One region of the Streptomyces sp. R33 genome, then DNA from elsewhere that is predicted to be linked to it. Evidence: predicted binding sites of a transcription regulator. Region 1 holds the regulator's gene; each other region holds the start of a gene.

Region 1 (7,183 bases):
ACGAACACCGCCAGGTCGTACCGGGTGTGCCCGGGCCCGACGTTGGCCAGCAGCACCTGCACCCCGCCCAGCTCCAGCGTCCATTCGCCCGACACCGAGTGCCGCGGCACCACCAGCAGGTCCGCCGCCTCGGCGGCCTCGGCCTCCGCCAGCCCCTGCCGGACCGCGTCGTCGCGCAGCTCCTCGCGGCCGGCCTTCAGCTCCGCGTCCAGCCCGACCGCCCCGTACACCTCGGCCCCGGCGAACGCGGCCACGCCCAGTACGTGATCGAAATGGCCGTGCGTGAATGCGATATGCGTCACGCGCCGGCCGGTCAGCCGCTCCGCCTCGGCCCGCAGCTGTGCGCCTTCGCGTACGCACGACCCCGGATCGATCAGGAGCACCGACTCGTCCCCCACCACCAGTCCCACCGTGCAGTCCCACACCGGGAGCCGTCGCCGTCCGGTCCGCCCGGTCAGCCGCTCCCAGCCCGCCTCTTCCCAACGCACGTCCATGCCGCGACGCTACCCTGGCGGGCCTCCCTTGCCAGGGTCTTACTACCCGGCCGTACACTGAGCGGGGGATCTCTGGCACTCGAACGATCAGAGTGCCAATGACGCCAACGACCAAAGACAACGGACCAGAGCTGGAGGTGTGCGCGCGATGCTCAGCGAACGCAGACTCGAAGTGCTGCGCGCCATCGTCCAGGACTACGTCGGGACGGAGGAGCCGGTCGGCTCCAAGGCGCTCACCGAGCGGCACCGGCTCGGCGTCTCGCCCGCCACCGTGCGCAACGACATGGCCGTGCTGGAGGAGGAGGGCTACATCGCGCAGCCCCACACCAGCGCCGGCCGGATCCCCACGGACAAGGGCTACCGGCTCTTCGTCGACAAGCTGGCGGGGGTCAAGCCGCTGTCGACGCCCGAGCGGCGGGCCATCCAGAACTTCCTCGACGGCGCCGTCGACCTCGACGACGTGGTCGGCCGTACGGTGCGGCTGCTCGCGCAGCTCACCCGGCAGGTCGCCGTCGTCCAGTACCCGAGCCTGACCCGGTCCACGGTCCGGCACGTCGAGCTGCTGTCGCTCGCTCCGGCCCGGCTCATGCTCGTGCTGATCACCGATACAGGACGGGTCGAGCAGCGGCTCGTCGACTGCCAGACCCCGTTCGGCGAGACCTCGCTCGCAGATCTGCGGGCACGGCTCAACAGCAGGGTCGTCGGCCGCCGGTTCACCGACGTGCCGCAGCTCGTGCAGGACCTGCCGGAGTCGTTCGATCCGGATGACCGCAGCACGGTGTCGACCGTGCTCGCGACCCTGCTGGAGACGCTGGTCGAGGAGGCCGAGGAGCGGTTGATGATCGGCGGAACCGCCAATCTCACGCGCTTCGGACACGATTTTCCCCTGACGATCAGGCCGGTGCTCGAGGCGCTGGAGGAGCAGGTCGTGCTCCTCAAGCTGCTCGGCGAGGCCAGCGAGTCGGGAATGGCCGTACGGATCGGGCATGAGAATGCCTACGAGGGACTGAACTCCACGTCCGTCGTCTCGGTCGGCTACGGTTCGGGCGGCGAAACAGTCGCCAAACTCGGCGTGGTCGGACCGACCCGCATGGACTACCCCGGAACGATGGGAGCGGTACGCGCAGTGGCACGTTACGTCGGACAGATCCTGGCGGAGTCGTAAGTGGCCACGGACTACTACGCCGTTCTCGGCGTGCGCCGCGACGCATCGCAGGACGAGATCAAGAAGGCCTTCCGCCGCCTCGCGCGCGAACTCCACCCGGACGTGAATCCGGACCCGAAGACGCAGGAGCGCTTCAAGGAGATCAACGCGGCGTACGAGGTGCTCTCGGACCCGCAGAAGAAGCAGGTCTACGACCTCGGCGGCGACCCGCTGTCCTCCTCGGGCGGCGGCGGTGGCGCCGGCGGCTTCGGAGCGGGCGGCTTCGGCAACTTCTCCGACATCATGGACGCCTTCTTCGGCCAGGCCTCGCAGCGCGGACCGCGCTCGCGGACCCGCCGCGGCCAGGACGCCATGATCCGCCTCGACCTGGAGCTGGACGAGGCGGCCTTCGGCACGACCAAGGACATCCAGGTCGACACCGCCGTCGTGTGCACCACCTGCTCCGGTGAGGGTGCCGCCCCCGGCACCTCGGCGCAGACGTGTGACATGTGCCGTGGCCGCGGTGAGGTGTCGCAGGTCACCCGGTCCTTCCTGGGCCAGGTCATGACCTCGCGCCCCTGCCCCCAGTGCCAGGGCTTCGGCACCGTGGTCCCCACCCCGTGCCCCGAGTGCGCCGGCGACGGCCGGGTCCGCTCCCGCCGCAGCCTCACGGTCAAGATCCCGGCCGGTGTCGAGAACGGCACCCGGATCCAGCTCGCGGGCGAGGGCGAGGTCGGCCCCGGCGGCGGCCCCGCCGGCGACCTGTACGTGGAGATCCACGAGCTCTCGCACCCGACCTTCCAGCGGCGCGGGGACGACCTGCACTGCACGGTGACCATCCCCATGACGGCCGCGGCCCTCGGCACCAAGTGCCCGCTGGAGACGCTGGACGGCATGGAGGAGATCGACATCCGCCCCGGCACCGGCTCGGGCCAGTCGATCCCGCTGCACGGGCGCGGCGTCACGCACCTGCGCGGCGGCGGCCGCGGCGACCTGATCGTCCACGTCGAGGTGACCACCCCGGGCAAGCTGGACGCCCAGCAGGAGGAGCTGCTGCGCCAGCTCGCCAAGCTGCGCGGCGAGGAGCGGCCCATGGGCCAGTTCGCGCCGGGTCAGCAGGGCCTGTTCAGCCGCTTGAAGGACGCCTTCAACGGCCGCTGACCGGCCTGTCGGCACACGTACGAGCCCGGTCCGGGGATACCCCGGACCGGGCTCGCCGCATCGATCCGGACGCCGCCGGTGAAGCGGACTATGCCAGGCGAATGCCGTGATTCGGCCCGGTGAGCGGGACGTGGCACGATGCAGTGCATGTCCTCCGCACCGAACGGTCTCTCCCCGTACCCGATCGTGCAGGCTCCCATGGCGGGCGGCGCCTCCTGTCCGCCGCTCGCCGCTGCCGTGTGCGAGGCGGGCGGGCTGGGCTTCCTGGCCGGCGGCTACAAGACCGCCGACGGCATGTACCAGGAGATCAAACGGCTGCGCGCGCTCACCCGGCGCCCGTTCGGCGTGAACCTCTTCATGCCGCAGACCGGCTACGTGGACCCGGCCGCCGTGGAGGCGTACCGCGGGCAGCTGGCCGGCGAGGCCAGCTGGTACGACATCTCCCTGGCCGACGAGGACATCATCGGCACCAGCGACGACGGCTACGACGCCAAGCTCGCGATCCTCCTCGAAGATCCCGTTCCCGTCGTCTCGTTCACCATCGGCTGTCCCACGCCCGTGGTCCTCGCCTCCCTGCGCAAGGCGGGCACGTACTCGGTCGTCACCGTCACCTCGGTCGACGAGGCCCGCGCCGCACAGGCCGCGGGCGCCGACTCCGTCTGCGTCCAGGGCGTGGAGGCGGGAGGGCACCAGGGCACCCACCGCGACGACCCGCAGGCGGACGGCACGGCGGGCGTGGGCCTGCTCGCGCTGGTGGCGCAGGTGCGCGAGGCCGTGGACCTCCCGATCATCGCGGCCGGCGGTCTGATGCGCGGCTCGCAGATCGCGGCGCTGCTGGCGGCGGGCGCGGAGGCGGCCCAGCTCGGCACCGCGTTCCTCGCCTGCCCCGAATCGGGTGCGCACCCGCTGCACAAGAAGGCGCTGACGGACCCCCTGTTCACCCACACGGAGCTGACCCGGGCGTTCTCGGGGCGGCCGGCCCGGGGCCTGGTGAACCGTTTCATGCGGGAGCACGGGCCGTACGCCCCGGCCGCGTACCCGCAGATCCACCACATGACCGCCGGGCTGCGCAAGGCGGCCGCCGCGGCCGGGGACCCGCAGGGCATGGCCCTGTGGGCGGGCCAGGGGCACCGGCTGGCGCGGGCGCTGCCCGCGGGGGAGCTGGTGGAGGTGCTGGCGGCCGAACTGGCCGAGGCCCAGAGCGCGTTGAAGGCAATGCAGAACAGGAGTACGTCATGACCGCCCCCGTGTTCGTGGTCGAAGAGGTCCCCGCGGGGCCGGAGTTCGTGCTCGACGGCCCGGAGGGCCGGCACGCGGTCTCCGTGAAACGGTTGAACCCCGGCGAGGACGTGGTCCTCACCGACGGGCGCGGCCACTGGTCGCAGGGCGTGGTCAAGGCCGCCGAGGGCAAGGACCGGCTGGTCGTCACGGACCTGCACGTCGAGGAGGAGCCGGAGCCTGCCGTCCGGATCACGGTCGTCCAGGCCCTGCCCAAGGGGGACCGCGGCGAGCTCGCCGTCGAGACCATGACCGAGACCGGCGTGGACGCGATCGTCCCCTGGCAGGCCTCGCGCTGCATCACCCAGTGGCGCGGCGACCGCGGAGCCAAGTCCCTGGCCAAGTGGCGGGCCACGGCCCGGGAGGCGGGCAAGCAGTCCCGCCGGGTCCGCTTCCCGGAGGTGGCGGAGGCCATGTCCACGAAGCAGGTCGCGGCGCTGCTGGCCGGCGCCGACCTGGCGATGGTCCTCCACGAGGACCGGGACGCGCCCTCGGGGGCCCTGGCCACGGCCGAGCTCCCGGCCGGGGGCTCCATCGTCCTGGTCGTCGGACCGGAGGGCGGGGTCTCCCCGGAGGAGCTGGCCGTCTTCGCGCAGGCCGGCGCCCACCCCTACCGCCTGGGCTCCTCGGTCCTGCGCACCTCCACCGCCGGCACCGCGGCGACGGCGGTCCTGCTGGCGCGCACCGGCCGCTGGTCCTGAAAACGCGTACGGGGCCGCCGACGGGGCCGGTTACGATGCCGGAGCTGATCAACGTCGGCGTCGACGGCCCGTCAACGCCACTGTCACGGAAGGCGGAGCAATGGCCGGGGAACCGCAGGCGGACTGCCTGTTCTGCAAGATCGTCGCGGGGAACATCCCGGCGACCGTGGTCCGGGAGACCGAGACGACCTTCGCCTTCCGGGACATCAACCCGCAGGCGCCCACGCACGTCCTCGTGATCCCGCGCGTGCACTACCCGGACGCCGCCTCGCTCGCCGCCGCCGAGCCGGCCGTCACCGCCGACCTGCTGCGCGTGGCCGGCGAGATCGCCGCCGAGGAGAAGATCGACGAGCACGGCTACCGGATCGTGTTCAACACGGGCGCAGGCGCCGGCCAGACCGTCTTCCACGCGCACGCGCACGTCCTCGGCGGGCGCGGCCTCCAGTGGCCCCCCGGATAAACCGTGTCCGTACGAGAGTTCGTGGTGCTGGGCACCGCCAGCCAGGTGCCCACCCGCCACCGCAACCACAACGGCTACCTCCTGCGCTGGGACGGCGAGGGCATCCTCTTCGACCCGGGCGAGGGCACCCAGCGCCAGATGCTCCGAGCCGGGGTGGCCGCGCACGACATCAACCGGATCTGCATCACCCACTTCCACGGTGACCACAGCCTCGGCCTCGCGGGCGTGATCCAGCGCATCAACCTGGACCGGGTCCCGCACCCCGTCACCGCGCACTACCCGGCCTCCGGGCAGAGGTTCTTCGAGCGGCTCCGGTACGCCACCGCCTACCGGGAGACCGTCCCGCTCCGCGAGGAACCCGTGGCCGCGGACGGAACGCTGGCCCAGGGGCCCGCGTACGCCCTCGAGGCCCGCCGGCTCTCGCACCCGGTCGAGTCCTTCGGCTACCGGCTCACCGAGCCCGACGGGCGCCGGATGGTGCCCGAACTGCTCGCGCAGCACGGGATCAAGGGGCCCGACGTCGGCCGGATCCAGCGCGAGGGGCGGCTGGGCGGGGTCACGCTCGACGACGTCAGCGAGCACAAGCCGGGGCAGAGCTTCGCCTTCGTCATGGACACCCGGCTGTGTCCCGGCGTGGACGCGCTCGCCGCGGGCTGCGACATGCTGGTGATCGAGTCCACGTTCCTCGACGAGGACGAGGCGCTGGCCACCGACCACGGGCACCTCACCGCCGGCCAGGCGGCCCGGGTCGCCCGCGACGCGGGCGTACGGCACCTGGTCCTGACGCACTTCTCGCAGCGCTACGCGGACCCGCAGGAGTTCGAACGCCAAGCCCGCGCGGCCGGCTTCGAGGGCGAGCTGACGATCGCCGCCGACCTCGCCCGGGTCCCCCTGCCGAAGCGGGGCTAGGGGGTGTCATCAAAGTAGCGTCGTCTGCCCGTGAGGGCCGGCCAGACGGGACTTTGACGCCACCCCTAGGAGGCCTCGGAGACCCCGGCCCGCTCCTGGTTCCGGGACCGGCGGGCCGCCGGGGAGAGCAGCAGCACCCGGCGCGGGGTGCGGCGTACGCGGACGGGCGGTCCCGTCCCGGGGCCGGGCCGGACCGCCGTGGCCGGGGTACCGCCGCGGCGGACCGGCTCCTCGGCCGGAACCGGCCCGCGCCCGCCGGCGCGGAGCGCGACCGCGGTCATCGGCCCCGCCACCACCAGCAGCAGCGCACCCAGCACCAGCCCCATGCCCCGGAAGCCGAACCCCTCGGCGAGCAGGCTGCCGGCCACGGGCCCGCAGGCCGTTCCCAGCGAGGAGGCGGAGCCGGCGAGCACCGCCCAGCGGCCCCGCGCGTCCAGGGCCGCCGCGAGGCCGATCACGTACGAGAGGACGACGGGGTAGACCGCGTTCCACAGGATCTCCCCGGCGGCGAACCCGGCGAGCCCGTCCGCGGAGGAGGTCAGCACCACGCAGCCCGCGATGGCCGCGGTGCCCGCCCCGATCGGGACCGCCCGCCCCAGCCGGGCCCCGAAGGCGGAGGCGGCCGTGACCCCGAGCAGGCCCGCGCCCAGCGCCACCGCGAAGACGACGCCGAGCGTGGCCTCGGGCAGCCCCGCCTGCTCGGCGCCGATCCGGCCGCTGACGCCCCACAGGGCCTCCTGGGTCAGCGACCAGAGCAGCAGGCAGCCCGCCAGCACCGCCCCGGCGCGCGGGTACGGCAGCCGCCCGGAGCCCCGTACGGCGGGACCCGGGCGGGTGGGCCCGCCGAGGCGGCCGGTCGCGGGCCAGGCCAGGGCCGCGACCAGGGCGATGGCCGCGAACGGCAGTGCGTGCCCGCCGGCGAGGTGCGGCAGGGTCAGGTACAGGGCCCCCGCGGTTGCCGAGACCGACAGCAGCCCGAGGGCGGAGACGCGGTGCGGATCGCGCTGCCCGGCGATCCCGGACGCGGCCACGGCGG
Region 2 (7,183 bases), 2.0 Mb from region 1:
GAGAAGGCCTGGGTCAGGCGGTACACGCAGGCCGCGCGGCCGGGTGCGTACCTGCGCGTGGTCCAGGAGGGCCCGGTCTCGCCCGGCGACGGCATCGAGGTCGTCCACCGCCCGGACCACGACGTGACGGTGGAGCTCTGGTTCCGGGCCTTCACCACGGACCGGTCGCTGCTCCCGCGCACGCTCGCGGCGGGCGGGGCGATGGAGCCGCAGGCGCACGAGACGGTCCGCGCGTACATGGAGAAGTACGGGGACCAGCACGGGAAGCAGCCCGGCGAGCGACCGGCAAGTGGCCCCGGAGCAGGGCGAATGTAGCCGGAAGTAGCGGTTCCGCAGCGGGAAGCGACGACGGGCGGCGGGAACCGTCACGAAGGGGTACCGCCCGGCGGGCTCCCCTTGAGCTGTCGCCCAGGGCAGCTAGGTTGCGCCTATGACGACTGCGTTGATTACGGGATCCACGGCGGGCATCGGCGCCGCATTCGCCCGGCGGCTCGCCGCCCAGGGCCACAACCTCGTGCTGGTGGCCCGCGACACGAAGCGGCTCGGCGAGCAGGCCACCGAGCTGCACGACCGGCACGGCATCGAGGCCGAGGTGCTGACAGCCGACCTGTCCACCGACGAGGGCATCGCGGCCGTCGAGCAGCGCCTCGGCGACCGGACGCACCCGGTGGACCTGCTGGTCAACAACGCGGGCTTCGGCAACAAGGGCCGCTACCTCGAGGTCTCCATGGCCGACGAACTGACGATGCTGAAGGTGCACGTCGAGGCCGTCCTGCGGCTGACCTCGGCTGCCACCGCGTCGATGCGCTCGCGCGGCCGCGGCGGCGTCGTCAACGTGGCCTCGGTGGCGGCCTTCGTGCCGCGCGGCACGTACGGGGCGAGCAAGGCCTGGGTCGTGCAGTTCACCCAGGGCGCGGCGAAGGACCTGGCGGGATCCGGCGTACGGCTGATGGCGCTGTGCCCCGGCTTCGTACGGACGGAGTTCCACGAGCGCGCCGGCATGGGCACGGACAACATCCCCAACTGGATGTGGCTGGACGCGGACAAGCTCGTGGCCGCGGCCCTGGACGACCTGGGGCGCGGCAAGACGGTCTCGATCCCGGATCCGCGGTACAAGGTGCTGATGGGCGTGGTGAAGCTGACGCCGCGCGGGCTGTTGGGCGGGGTGTCCTCGCGTACGGGCCGCAAGTACGGCCCCCAGTAGCCCGGGTGACCGCCAAGTGACTTACGGGTAGGCCGGTCTCAAAAACCGGCCGACCGGGTGAATTCTCCCTAAACTGGACATACCCAATCCAGCCCGGGAGACACCATGACATTCATACAAATAGTCGATTACGAGACCAGCAGGCCCGAGGCGGTCAACGAGGTCTTCGACCGGTACCTGGCGAAGACGCAGGGCAAGCGCACCGTGTCCCACACCGTGGTGGGCCGGGACCGGGAATCCGACACGCACTTCGTCGACGTCGTCGAGTTCCCGTCGTACGAAGATGCCATGAAGAACTCTCATCTCCCGGAGACGGACAAGATGTTCCAGGAGATGGTGGCGCTCTGCGACGGGATGCCCCGGTTCACCAACCTGGACGTCATCCGCGACGAACACCTCAACACGCTGCTCGCGAACCGCATGTTCGACGATCTCGCGATGAAGGGCGACATGTCCGCCGCCGACGAGATCTTCGCGTCGGACTACCGCGACCACGACATCGGCAACCCGATGGACAAGAGGGGCCCCGAAGGCATGCGCGAGGACGTGCAGATGTGGCGCAGCGCGTTCGACTTCACCTTCACGCTGGACGCCCAGATGGCGCAGGAGGACTACGTCACCACCATGTGGACGTGGACCGGCAAGCACAAGGGCGAGTTCATGGGGATCGCCCCGACCGGCAAGACCTGCACGATGACCGGCACGACGGTCTTCCGGTGCGAGAACGGAATGATCAAGGAAGGCTGGTGGCACTACGACGCCATGCGCCTGATGAAGGAACTGGGCGCGATGCAGTAGTCCCGGTCGCGGAAACGGAAAAGGCCCCGGTCACCACCGCGTTGGAGGCGGCGACCGGGGCCCGTTCAGCTACTTCGCGGGTCAGTGGCTGTGGCCGTGACCGTGGCCGTGACCGGCGTCGCCCTCTTCCTCGGCCGGCTTCTCGACGACCAGGGTCTCGGTCGTGAGCAGCAGGGAGGCGATGGAAGCGGCGTTCTCCAGCGCGGAGCGGGTGACCTTGACCGGGTCGATGACGCCGGCCTTGACCAGGTCGCCGTACTCGCCGGTGGCGGCGTTGAAGCCGTTGCCCTTCTCCAGCTCCGCCACCTTCGAGGTGATGACGTAGCCCTCGAGGCCGGCGTTCTCGGCGATCCAGCGCAGCGGCTCGACGGCGGCGCGGCGGACGACCGCGACACCCGTGCCCTCGTCGCCGGTCAGGCCCAGGTTGTCCTCCAGCACCTTCACGGCGTGGACGAGCGCGGAGCCACCGCCGGAGACGATGCCCTCCTCGACCGCGGCGCGGGTCGCCGAGATGGCGTCCTCGAGGCGGTGCTTCTTCTCCTTGAGCTCCACCTCGGTGGCGGCGCCGACCTTGATGACGCAGACGCCGCCGGCGAGCTTCGCCAGGCGCTCCTGCAGCTTCTCGCGGTCCCAGTCCGAGTCCGTGGACTCGATCTCGGCCTTGATCTGGTTGACGCGGCCGAGGACCTCGTCGGAGCTGCCGGCCCCGTCGACGATCGTGGTGTCGTCCTTGGAGATGGTCACGCGGCGCGCGGAACCGAGGACGTCCAGACCGGCCTGGTCGAGCTTGAGGCCGACCTCCTCGGCGATGACGGTGGCACCGGTGAGGGTGGCCATGTCCTGGAGCATCGCCTTGCGGCGGTCACCGAAGCCGGGGGCCTTGACGGCGACCGCGTTGAAGGTGCCGCGGATCTTGTTGACGACGAGGGTGGAGAGCGCCTCGCCCTCGACGTCCTCGGCGATGATCAGCAGCGGGCGGGAGCCGCCGGCCTGGATGACCTTCTCGAGCAGGGGCAGGAGGTCCTGGATGGAGGAGATCTTGCCCTGGTTGATCAGGATGTACGGGTCGTCGAGGACGGCCTCCATACGCTCCTGGTCGGTGACCATGTACGGCGAGAGGTAGCCCTTGTCGAAGGCCATGCCCTCGGTGAACTCCAGCTCCAGGCCGAAGGCGTTGGACTCCTCGACGGTGATGACACCGTCCTTGCCGACCTTGTCCATCGCCTCGGCGATGAGCTCGCCGACCTGCTGGTCCTGCGCGGAGAGCGCGGCCACGGCGGCGATGTCGGACTTGTCCTCGATCGGGCGGGCGGTCGCGAGGAGCTCCTCGGACACGGCCTTGACCGCGGCGTCGATGCCCTTCTTGAGGGCGGCCGGGGAGGCGCCGGCGGCGACGTTGCGCAGACCCTCGCGGACCAGCGCCTGGGCCAGCACGGTGGCGGTGGTGGTGCCGTCACCCGCGATGTCGTTGGTCTTGGTCGCCACCTCCTTCACGAGCTGCGCGCCCAGGTTCTCGTACGGGTCGTCCAGCTCGACCTCGCGGGCGATGGTGACACCGTCGTTGGTGATGGTGGGGGCGCCGAACTTCTTGTCGATGACGACGTTGCGGCCCTTGGGGCCGATCGTCACCTTGACCGTGTCGGCAAGCTTGTTGACGCCGCGCTCGAGGGCGCGACGGGCGTCCTCGTCGAACTTCAGGATCTTCGCCATGGGAGCGGTTCAGCCCTCTCGAAAACTCGGGTTTAACGAACTGCGCCCCTTGCCGCCCGGCAATCAGCGGGGTGACCAGGGGCGCAGCTCAAAGCAATGCTTGGTGCTTCGGTGAATTACTTCTCGATGATCGCGAGCACGTCGCGAGCCGAGAGGACGAGGTACTCCTCGCCGCTGTACTTCACTTCGGTGCCGCCGTACTTGCTGTACAGCACGATGTCGCCGACGCTGACGTCCAGCGGGAGACGCTGGCCGTCCTCGAAGCGACCCGGGCCCACGGCGAGGACGACGCCCTCCTGGGGCTTCTCCTTCGCGGTGTCCGGGATGACCAGGCCGGAAGCCGTGGTCTGCTCGGCGTCGAGCGGCTGGACCACGATGCGGTCCTCGAGCGGCTTGATGGCAACCTTGGAGCTGGTGGTCGTCACGATCCGACCTCCCCCTTCGGAGATCTCACGGGGCTAACTGTCTGAGGTGGCGACCAGGTGGATCCGTCGTCGCGGGTGCCGGACCTGCCCGTCGCTGTGTTGGCACTCACCGGTGGCGAGTGCCAGGTGCGAGACTATTCCGGCGATTAGCACTCGGTCAAGCGGAGTGCCAATTCAGCCTCCGCGCGGCGTCACCATCCGGCCGGGCCGCGGCGCGCCGCGCCGCGAGATGCGGGCCCCGGCATGAGTACCCGTACTCAGGTGCGGGCGGTGCCCCCGGGGCGACACTGCGGCCATGACGACACCCGCACACGGCAGGCGCACCGGATCCGGCTGGGGCGCGGACATCGCCACCGCACTGCTGCTGACCGTACTGGAGGCCTTCGTCCTCGCCGTCGGCCTCTACGTGGCGATGATGGCCGCCTGGGACGCCGAGGGCACCGGGGGCAGCGGCAGTACGGTCCTGACCCTGCTGCTGGGCGGACTCGTCGTGGCCGCCCTGGCCATCGGGGTCGTCTCGGGCCGCGCCTTCCGCCGCAGCGCGCCCGTCACCGGATGCGTCCAGGCACTGGTGTGTGCGGCCGTGCTCGTGGGCGCCGCCGCCCTGGCGTACCAGGGCCGCGGCGAGCTGCGGCCGGATCCGGCCGCGCCCTCGTCCCCGTACGACGGCACGTACGGGCAGTGCTTCAGCGGCGGCGACCACCACGAGTGCCCGGCCGGGTGATGTGGCCGGCATGTGCCCCGTCGAGCGGTTCGGAAGGAACCATGGCGAGGACATAAACGTCGTAGACGATATGAAGATAAAGCGCCTCATTGCCGAGCAGATCGGACTGGAGGCTTCCGCCTCTGTGGCCGCTCCGAGCCCGAGCGACGCACCGGGGGCGCCTCCGGGCCCGGCTGCCGCCGCCCCGGCTCCGGCCTCGAGCGGTAGCGGTAGCCCCGCCATCGACGGTGGCGGGATACCGTGCGCGGACTGAGGCCCCTCACGACGGCGGGCGCACGCCGCCGCACCGAGGCGCTGCTTCTCGTCTTCGTCGTCGCCCTCACCGTCTTCGGGCATGCGAGTGCCGGCCTGGCGATGAACGGCGAGCTGCCGGCCAACCTGACCGGTTTCACGATCAGCATGACGCTGCTGGCGCTGGTGGGGCACCTGGGCGTGCGCCGGTTCGCGGCGTACGCGGATCCGCTGATCTTCCCGCTCGCGATGCTGCTGTCGGGGCTCGGGCTGGTGCTGCTGCACCGGCTCGACCAGTCGTACATCGCGCGGTACGGCGGCGACGCGAACGCGCCCGGGCAGCTGCAGTGGACGGTCATCGGCGTGGCCGCGTGCCTGGCGGTGGTGGCGCTGCTGCGCGACCACCGGCTGCTGCAGCGGTTCATCTACATCACGATGGCCGTCGCGCTGGTGCTGCTGATCGCGCCGGCGTTCTTCGGCGCGGACACGTACGGGGCGAAGCGCTGGATCATCCTGTTCGGGTTCTCGCTCCAGCCGGGCGAGTTCGTGAAGATCATGATCTCGGTCTTCTTCGCGGGCTACCTCGTCATCCACCGGGACTCGCTGGCCCTGACGGGCCGGAAGTTCCTGGGCATGCGGCTGCCGCCGATGCGACAGCTCGGGCCGATCATCACGGTGTGGATCGTGTCGCTGCTGGTGCTGGTCTTCGAGCGCGACCTGGGTACGTCGCTGATCTTCTTCGGTGTGTTCGTGGTGATGCTGTACGTCGCCACCGAGCGCACCAGCTGGATCGTGACGGGCCTGCTCATGGCGGGGGTGGGGGCCTTCGTGGTGGGTTCGACGGAACCGCACGTCAAGGGCCGCGTGGCCGCCTGGTTGGAGCCGCTGTCGTACTACTGGAAGGAACGGCCGCCGGGGGTCATCTCGGACCAGTCCGCGCAGGCGCTGTTCAGCTTCGGCACGGGCGGCATCTCGGGCACGGGGCTGGGGCAGGGCCACCCGGAGCTGATCGGCTTCGCGGGGCGCAGCGATTTCATCCTGACCACGGTGGGCGAGGAGCTCGGGCTGGCCGGGGTCATGGCGGTGCTGATCCTGTACGCACTGCTGGTCCAGCGGGGGTTGCGGATGGCGCTGGGCGCCCGCGACCCGTTCGGGAAGCTTCTGGCGGTGGGCCTGTCGGCGGCGCTGGCGCTGCAGGTGTTCGTGGTGGCGGGCGGCGTGACGGGCCTGATCCCGCTGACCGGCAAGGCGCTGCCGTTCCTGGCGAAGGGCGGCTCGTCCCTCCTGGCCAACTGGATCATGATCGCGCTGCTCCTCCGCATCAGCGACAGCGCGGAACGCCAACGCGAGGCGGACGCCCGGGGCCCGGTGGAAACGACGATCACGCCGGTGGTGACGGCCGGGACTGCCGCTCGGGGGTGAGCGACCGGGGCGGGAGCTTCAGGAGTGGGAGCTTCGGGGGCGGGGCAGAGATGCCCGCCCTTGGTCCCCCGCCTCGCCGCAGCGGCCCGCCGGAACCACCGAGCCCGGCCGGGTACCGGCGCGGGGAGCGGCCGACTCCCCTCAAGGGCCCATGGGCCCAGATCCCGGACCCGGCAGGGTCAACCTGCACCTGGCAGCGGTCAGATGCACCTGCGGCGCAGGGGGGGTACGGGCGCCTCGCATCGCTACGTGCTCCGCTCGGCTCGGCGGCCGTCGGCCGTCCGGGCAACGCCGCCGGCTGATCGAGGTGGGGGATTGCAGCGCGTCGAGCCTCCGGCGGGCCGGGTCAGAGGTAGTCCTCCAGGCGGCCGATGCGGTAGCCCTGTTCCTGGATGCGCTGGAGCATCCGGGTCGTCATCTGGATTTCCGTCGAGCCCTTGAGTTCCGACGGGCCGCGGAAGTGGGCCAGGATGATGTCGCCCGGTTTGAGGGCGGAGCCCTCGGCGTACTGGAAGTTGTTGATCTGCATCGACACGCGCCACAGGACCACCTGCGAGATGCCGCATTCGGCTGCGGCCTTGAGGGTGTCGTCGTTGTAGTTGCCGTACGGCGGGCGGAAGCGGGCCGGCTTGGTGCCGAAGCGCTTCTCCAGGCGTTCCTGCTGGCCGC
Region 3 (7,183 bases), 850 kb from region 1:
CCATCACCGGCTGCCAGTCCTCCGTGCCGAACTCCTCGTTGATCTGCTCGGCCAGCTCCCGCACCGCCTCCGTGTACGACCGGTACACCGCCAGGTCCTGCCGGGACGGGTACGCCGACGCCAGGTGCACCACCCGCCCCCGCCACTCGGGGTGCACCGTCAGCAGCTCCCGGTACGCCAGCAAGCCCCGCACGATGTTCTTCGACAGCTCGGTCCGGTCCACCCGGACGATCGTCCTGCGGTCCCCGACCTCCGCCCGCAGCGCCGCCAGCTTGTCGTTCACCTCCGGCCGGTGCGCCAGGGCCCGCAGCTCGTCGCCGTCCACGCCCAGCGGGTACACGGCCACGTTCGTCCGCCGGTGCCGCACCGGGCCCCTCGTCATCTTCTCGACGTAGGGCGCTTCCCTCGGGTCCACCCCGGCCGCCATCTTCGGCTCCGCGATGCCCCGCTCGTCGTCCAGCTGCGCCGCGGTCATGAAGCTGTGCGCCCACGCCCACGTGTGGAAGCCCACCTCGTCCGCCCCGAGCATGCCCCACATCAGCTGCGCCCGGACGTCGTCGGGGAGCATGTCCAGGAACTCGCGCGAGGCCCACGGGGTGTGCGTGAAGTGGCCGATCTTCAGGTCCGGCCGCAGTTCCCGCAGCTCACCCGGGACCAGCGCCAGGTGGTAGTCCTGCACGAGGACCGCCGCGCCCTCGCCGGCCTCCTGCGCCAGCGCCAGCGCGAAGGCGTGGTTGTAGGCGACGTACGAATCCCACCGCCGCCGGAACTCCGCGTCGAAGACCGGCTCGCGCGGGATGTCGTACAGGTGGTGGTGCGTGAACCACAGCACCGAGTTCGCGATGCCGTTGTACGCGTCGTCGTACGTCGTGGGATCGATGTCCAGCATCCGGACACCGGGTTCGGATACGCCCCGGCGGACCGCCTCCCGGTCCGCCTCCGACAGCGCGGCGCAGATCCACAGCGCCTCCGGCTGGCGGGCTAGGGCGGCGGAGAGGCCGGAGACGAGACCGCCCCCGCCGCGCCGGGCCGTGAGGGTGCCGTCGTCGCCGAGCTGGTAGGAGAGCGGGCCGCGGTTCGCTGCAACGAGTACCTGGGAAGCCATGCCGCGAACCTAGCCCGGGGCCTGCCTGCTCAAACGTCAGTTCCCTCACGCCACCCTGCGGCCGGAGTACTCCTTGACCCCGGCCATCGGCGGCCGCTCCTCGGTGTCCACGGCGTGCGTCCGCGGCACGAACCCGTTCGGCCCGCGCTCGAACTGGGTCAGTTCCGGCCGTACGTGGGGGTACCCCCAGCGGTAGCCGGGGGAGTGGCCCCGCGAGAGCCGCAGCTGCGCCGTGCGGTAGATCGCCGCGGCCATCCGGCCCAGCGCCTGGCCGTCCTGATGGCGGTGGAGCCGTACGCCGACGTCCACCTGGGCCAGCGCGTCCAGCCCGACGGTGTGCAGCGCGTCCACCAGCAGGCCCAGCTCGACCCCGTACCCGACGGGGAAGGGCAAACGTTCCAGCAGGGCGCGGCGCACGGCGTACTCGCCGCCCAGCGGCTGGACGAAGCCGGCCAGCTGCGGCCAGTGGAGGTTGAGGAGGGGGCGGGCGACGAGCTCGGTGACCCGGCCCCCCTGGCCGGGGGAGTCCCCCAGCGGGCGGTCGTACATCGCCTTGACGAACTGCACGTCCGGCTCGGTCAGCAGCGGGCCGACGATCCCGGACACGAAGGCGGAGGAGAAGTCCCGCAGGTCGGCGTCCACGAAGCAGACGATGTCGCCGGTGGTCACCAGCAGCGAGCGCCACAGCACCTCGCCCTTGCCGTGCACGGCCGGGATCCGCGGCAGGATGTCGTCGCGGTGCACCACGCGGGCGCCGGCTTTCCCGGCCACCTCGGCGGTCCGGTCGGTGGAACCGGAGTCGACGACGACCAGTTCGTCGACCAGCGGCACCGGCAGCCCGTCGATCAGATCGCGGCGGATCACCTCGACGATGGCACCGACCGTCTCCTCCTCGTCGAGCGCGGGCAGGACGACGCTGACCGTGGTGCCTGCCGCCCGCTTGGCGGAAAGCAGCTGGTCGAGCGGTCGGTCGGCCGCGGACCAGGAGCGGTCCGCAAACCAGCGCTCCACCTCTTCCAGCACGTTCGGCACTCCCTGTTTCCTCGTTCGCCCTCGGCGGGTTTCAGCCGAAAAGTGATCCATCTCGCGGTTCGGACGGCTGTCTCAACCACCCGGACCTTCCGTTACAGTCTTGAACAACGCGAAGGACCACCGCATGCCGGGGGTCCCCGCGTACAAACGCCCGGACGCGCCATGGAGCGCGCGGACCGGTGCCATACCGCTCATCCAGAGGGGCAGAGGGACACGGCCCGTTGAAGCCCCGGCAACCCTCCAGTCGGTTCTCGCGCTTGCTTGCAGCAGCGAGGTCCCCGGCTAGGGAAGGTGCCAATTCCGTCTCATGGCGAAGTGCGCCATGGGGAAGATGAGGAGAAAGGGCCTCGCCATCATGGCTGCACAGACTGTTGCCACCTCTGTCGATCTCGGACCTGCCACCGGCCTCTCGTGTCGTGAGTGCGGTACCCGCTTCGAGCTCGGACCCATCTTCGCCTGCGTCGAGTGCTTCGGACCTCTGGAAGTCGCCTACGACCTTCCCACCGGGGACCCGGACACCCTGCGCGCCGCGATCGAGGCCGGCCCGAACAACATCTGGCGCTACGCCCCGCTGCTGCCCGTCCCCGCGGACGTGGCCTCCAAGCCCAGCCTGAACCCCGGCTTCACCAAGCTCGTGGACGCGGCCAACCTGGCCAAGGAGCTCGGCGTCACCGGCAAGCTGTACGTCAAGGACGACTCCGGCAACCCGACGCACTCCTTCAAGGACCGCGTCGTCGCCATCGCCGTCGAGGCCGCCCGCGCCTTCGGCTTCACCACCCTGTCCTGCTCCTCCACCGGCAACCTGGCCGGCGCCGTCGGCGCCGCGGCCGCCCGGGCCGGCTTCCGCTCCTGCGTGTTCATCCCGCACGACCTGGAGCAGGGCAAGGTCGTCATGGCCGGTGTGTACGGCGGCGACCTGGTCGGCATCGAGGGCAACTACGACGACGTCAACCGCTTCTGCTCCGAGCTCATCGGCGACCCGCTGGGCGAGGGCTGGGGCTTCGTCAACGTCAACCTGCGCCCCTACTACGGCGAGGGCTCCAAGACGCTCGCGTACGAGATCTGCGAGCAGCTCGGCTGGCAGCTGCCCGACCAGATCGTGATCCCGATCGCGTCCGGCTCGCAGCTGACGAAGATCGACAAGGGTCTGCAGGAGCTGATCAAGCTCGGCCTGGTCGAGGACAAGCCGTACAAGATCTTCGGCGCCCAGGCCGAGGGCTGCTCCCCGGTCTCGACCGCGTTCAAGGCCGGCCACGACGTGGTCCGCCCGCAGAAGCCGAACACCATCGCCAAGTCGCTGGCCATCGGCAACCCGGCCGACGGCCCGTACGTCCTGGACATCGCGCGCCGCACCGGCGGCTACGTCGAGGACGTGACCGACGAACAGGTCGTCGAGGCGATCAAGATCCTCGCGCAGACCGAGGGCATCTTCGCCGAGACCGCGGGCGGCGTGACCGTCGGCGTGACCAAGAAGCTCATCGAGAACGGGCAGCTCGACCCCGCGCTGACCACGGTGGTCCTGAACACCGGCGACGGCCTCAAGACCCTGGAGGCGGTGGCCGCGGACAGCGGGCAGACCGCCACCATCCGCCCGAGCCTGGACGCGTTCCGCGCCGCCGGCCTGGCCTGACCCCCACCCCCTGCTCCCGGAAGGCAGTAGCGCCATGAGCGTCAACGTCCGCATCCCCACCATCCTGCGCACCTACACCGGCGGCCAGGCCGAGGTCGCCGCCGAGGGCGCGACCCTCTCCGAGGTCATCGCGTCCCTGGAGGCGAACCACCCGGGCATCGCCGCGCGCGTCCTGGACGACCAGGGCAAGCTGCGCCGCTTCGTGAACGTCTACGTCAACGACGACGACGTGCGCTTCGAGGGCGGCCTGGACGCGGTGACGCCGGACGGCGCGGGCGTCTCGATCATCCCCGCCGTCGCCGGCGGCTGCTGACACGCGAAAGCCCAGAATTGCTCCCTCCGCTAAAAGCGGAGGGGGCAATTCTGCTTGGTTGGGCGCGGTAGAGTTGGGGAAGTCCCCTCCGCTGTTCTTGCCACCCGCATATGAGCGGGTCGTGTGAGGGTTGACATTGAGTCAATATGCAAGTGCGGTATGGGGCTTTGGCGAGATATGCCGGGTCCGAGTTGCCCGGCAATATGCCAAATTTTCACTCTATTTCAATGTATCCCCGTGTCCAGATTTCTCGTCGGATTGACCTGTTGCAGACAGCAGCGGTGCAGATACATTCAGCCCCGGTCGAGGCGTTCCGGCGCAAGTTCTGACCCGGGACCGCGAAGTGCGGTCCTGCGCAAGGGCCAGTAATAGGGGAGTTAGGCATGGCTCAGGGCACCGTCAAGTGGTTCAACGCGGAGAAGGGCTACGGCTTCATCGCGGTCGACGGTGGTGCGGATGTGTTCGTCCACTACAGCGCCATCCAGATGGACGGGTACCGCACCCTTGAAGAGGGTCAGCGGGTCGAGTTCGAGATCTCGCAGGGCCAGAAGGGTCCGCAGGCGGACATGGTCAAGCTCGCCGTCTAGCCCCGGCGCGATCGACCACCGACGCATACACATGAGGGGCCCGCATCCTTGAGGAGGGATGCGGGCCCTTCGTGCTGCCCGCGTGCCCCCCCCGTGTCGCCCCCGTGCCGCCGACGTGGCCGGGTCCGTACGTTGGCCCGGCGTTCCCCCAAGCCGCTTGCACTCGAGGGGGTCGAGTGCTAATCATTGGCGTTAGCACTCTCCTGCTGAGAGTGCTACTACACAGGACCGGGTCGGTGAGGCCCGCAGGGTCCGGCGGGAAGGAACCGCCGGGCACGCAGGCCGTCCGTCGCGGGCGCGGGCGCGGTCCGGAGCAATCCAACCCTCCCCTCGTACCGACGGTGCAGGGGGAACCCCAGTCCTGGAGGACCACTTCAGATGGCCAAGATCATTGCGTTCGACGAGGAGGCCCGGCGCGGTCTCGAGCGCGGGATGAACCAGCTCGCCGACGCCGTCAAGGTCACCCTCGGCCCCAAGGGTCGCAACGTCGTCCTTGAGAAGAAGTGGGGCGCCCCCACGATCACCAACGATGGTGTCTCCATCGCCAAGGAGATCGAGCTCGAGGACCCGTACGAGAAGATCGGCGCCGAGCTGGTCAAGGAAGTCGCCAAGAAGACGGACGACGTCGCCGGCGACGGTACGACCACCGCCACCGTGCTCGCCCAGGCGCTCGTCCGCGAGGGCCTGCGCAACGTGGCCGCCGGCGCCAACCCGATGGCCCTCAAGCGCGGCATCGAGAAGGCCGTCGAGGCCGTCTCGGGCGCCCTGCTCGAGCAGGCGAAGGATGTCGAGACCAAGGAGCAGATCGCTTCGACGGCCTCCATCTCCGCCGCTGACACCCAGATCGGCGAGCTCATCGCCGAGGCCATGGACAAGGTCGGCAAGGAAGGCGTCATCACCGTCGAGGAGTCGCAGACCTTCGGTCTGGAGCTCGAGCTCACCGAGGGCATGCGCTTCGACAAGGGCTACATCTCGGCGTACTTCGCCACCGACATGGAGCGTATGGAGGCGTCCCTGGACGACCCGTACATCCTGATCGTCAACTCCAAGATCGGCAACGTGAAGGACCTCCTTCCGCTGCTCGAGAAGGTCATGCAGTCCGGCAAGCCGCTGCTGATCATCGCCGAGGACGTCGAGGGCGAGGCCCTGTCGACCCTGGTCGTCAACAAGATCCGCGGCACCTTCAAGTCCGTCGCCGTCAAGGCCCCGGGCTTCGGCGACCGCCGCAAGGCCATGCTCGGCGACATCGCCATCCTCACGGGCGGCACGGTCATCTCCGAGGAGGTCGGCCTCAAGCTCGAGAACGCGGGCCTCGACCTGCTCGGCCGCGCCCGCAAGGTCGTCATCTCCAAGGACGAGACCACGATCGTCGACGGTGCCGGTGACAGCGACCAGGTCCAGGGTCGCGTCAACCAGATCCGCGCCGAGATCGAGAACTCCGACTCGGACTACGACCGCGAGAAGCTCCAGGAGCGCCTCGCGAAGCTGGCCGGCGGCGTGGCCGTCATCAAGGCCGGCGCCGCGACCGAGGTGGAGCTCAAGGAGCGCAAGCACCGCATCGAGGACGCCGTCCGCAACGCGAAGGCGGCCGTCGAGGAGGGCATCGTCGCCGGTGGTGGCGTGGCCCTGCTCCAGGCCTCCGCGGTCTTCGAGAAGCTCGACCTGTCGGGTGACGAGGCGACCGGCGCCAACGCCGTGAAGCTCGCCCTGGAGGCCCCGCTCAAGCAGATCGCCGTCAACGGTGGCCTCGAGGGTGGCGTCGTCGTGGAGAAGGTCCGCAACCTGACCGTCGGCTGGGGCCTGAACGCCGCGACCGGCGAGTACGTGGACATGATCGCCGAGGGCATCATCGACCCGGCGAAGGTCACGCGCTCTGCCCTGCAGAACGCCGCGTCCATCGCCGCGCTGTTCCTGACGACCGAGGCCGTCATCGCCGACAAGCCCGAGAAGGCCGGCGCCCCGGCCGGCGGCGGCATGCCGGGCGGTGACATGGACTTCTGATCGGCCCCTGGCTGATCGGCTGTTCTCGAACGAGGGCGGCACTCCCCACACGGGGGGTGCCGCCCTCGGGCGTTTCCGCGGCCCTGCTGCGCAGAACCGTGGTCCTCCGCGTGGCGTGCCGTGTACCGGGCGTGAGCCCCGTTCCACGACTAGTGGCGGCAGGACGGTCCCGCCCGGTCCCCGGGACGGATCACCATCGAACGGGTGGCTTTGGTTGACTGGGGGCATGAGCGAGCTGTTCGTGAAGATCTGCGGGCTGAAGACCGGGCCGGACGTCGACGTGGCCGTGGCCGCAGGGGCCGATGCCGTCGGGTTCGTCTTCGCGCCGGGGAGCCCCCGGACGATCGGCGCCGCCGAGGCGCGGGAGCTGGCGGCGCGGGTGCCGGACTCGGTGCTGAGCGTCGGGGTGTTCCGGGGGCAGCCGGTCGAGGAGGTCCGGCGGCTGGCCGAGGAGAGCGGCGTACGGGGAGTCCAGCTGCACGGCGACGAGGGCCCGGAGTACTACGAGGCGCTGC

What was found. The regulator HrcA, encoded in region 1, represses chaperone genes, less so after heat shock. The targets are predictions, from matches to a motif close to TTNGCACTCNGNNNNNCNGAGTGCNAA.
Region 2: the regulator HrcA is predicted to act here: its motif matches at 4,284-4,310, upstream of groES (co-chaperone GroES).
Region 3: the regulator HrcA is predicted to act here: its motif matches at 4,824-4,850, upstream of groL (chaperonin GroEL).

What each region holds. Positions count from the first base shown of each region.
Region 1 covers NZ_CP165727.1:5,730,122-5,737,304, forward strand. Annotated here, with positions in the region: gene AB5J51_RS26225 (MBL fold metallo-hydrolase) at 1-494, opposite strand, end outside; gene hrcA (heat-inducible transcriptional repressor HrcA) at 643-1,659, shown strand; gene dnaJ (molecular chaperone DnaJ) at 1,660-2,799, shown strand; gene AB5J51_RS26240 (nitronate monooxygenase) at 2,947-4,038, shown strand; gene AB5J51_RS26245 (16S rRNA (uracil(1498)-N(3))-methyltransferase) at 4,035-4,778, shown strand; gene AB5J51_RS26250 (histidine triad nucleotide-binding protein) at 4,879-5,238, shown strand; gene AB5J51_RS26255 (ribonuclease Z) at 5,242-6,147, shown strand; gene AB5J51_RS26260 (MFS transporter) at 6,213-7,183, opposite strand, start outside.
Region 2 covers NZ_CP165727.1:3,771,141-3,778,323, forward strand. Annotated here, with positions in the region: gene AB5J51_RS17040 (MOSC domain-containing protein) at 1-315, shown strand, start outside; gene AB5J51_RS17045 (SDR family oxidoreductase) at 431-1,204, shown strand; gene AB5J51_RS17050 (ester cyclase) at 1,310-2,002, shown strand; gene groL (chaperonin GroEL) at 2,084-3,712, opposite strand; gene groES (co-chaperone GroES) at 3,829-4,137, opposite strand; gene AB5J51_RS17065 (DUF6234 family protein) at 4,433-4,861, shown strand; gene AB5J51_RS17070 (FtsW/RodA/SpoVE family cell cycle protein) at 5,102-6,514, shown strand; gene AB5J51_RS17075 (polysaccharide deacetylase family protein) at 6,861-7,183, opposite strand, start outside.
Region 3 covers NZ_CP165727.1:4,882,596-4,889,778, forward strand. Annotated here, with positions in the region: gene AB5J51_RS22445 (trehalose-6-phosphate synthase) at 1-1,105, opposite strand, end outside; gene AB5J51_RS22450 (glucosyl-3-phosphoglycerate synthase) at 1,151-2,128, opposite strand; SAM riboswitch class I at 2,326-2,475, shown strand; gene thrC (threonine synthase) at 2,493-3,767, shown strand; gene AB5J51_RS22460 (MoaD/ThiS family protein) at 3,802-4,080, shown strand; gene AB5J51_RS22465 (cold-shock protein) at 4,464-4,667, shown strand; gene groL (chaperonin GroEL) at 5,046-6,668, shown strand; gene AB5J51_RS22475 (phosphoribosylanthranilate isomerase) at 6,895-7,183, shown strand, end outside.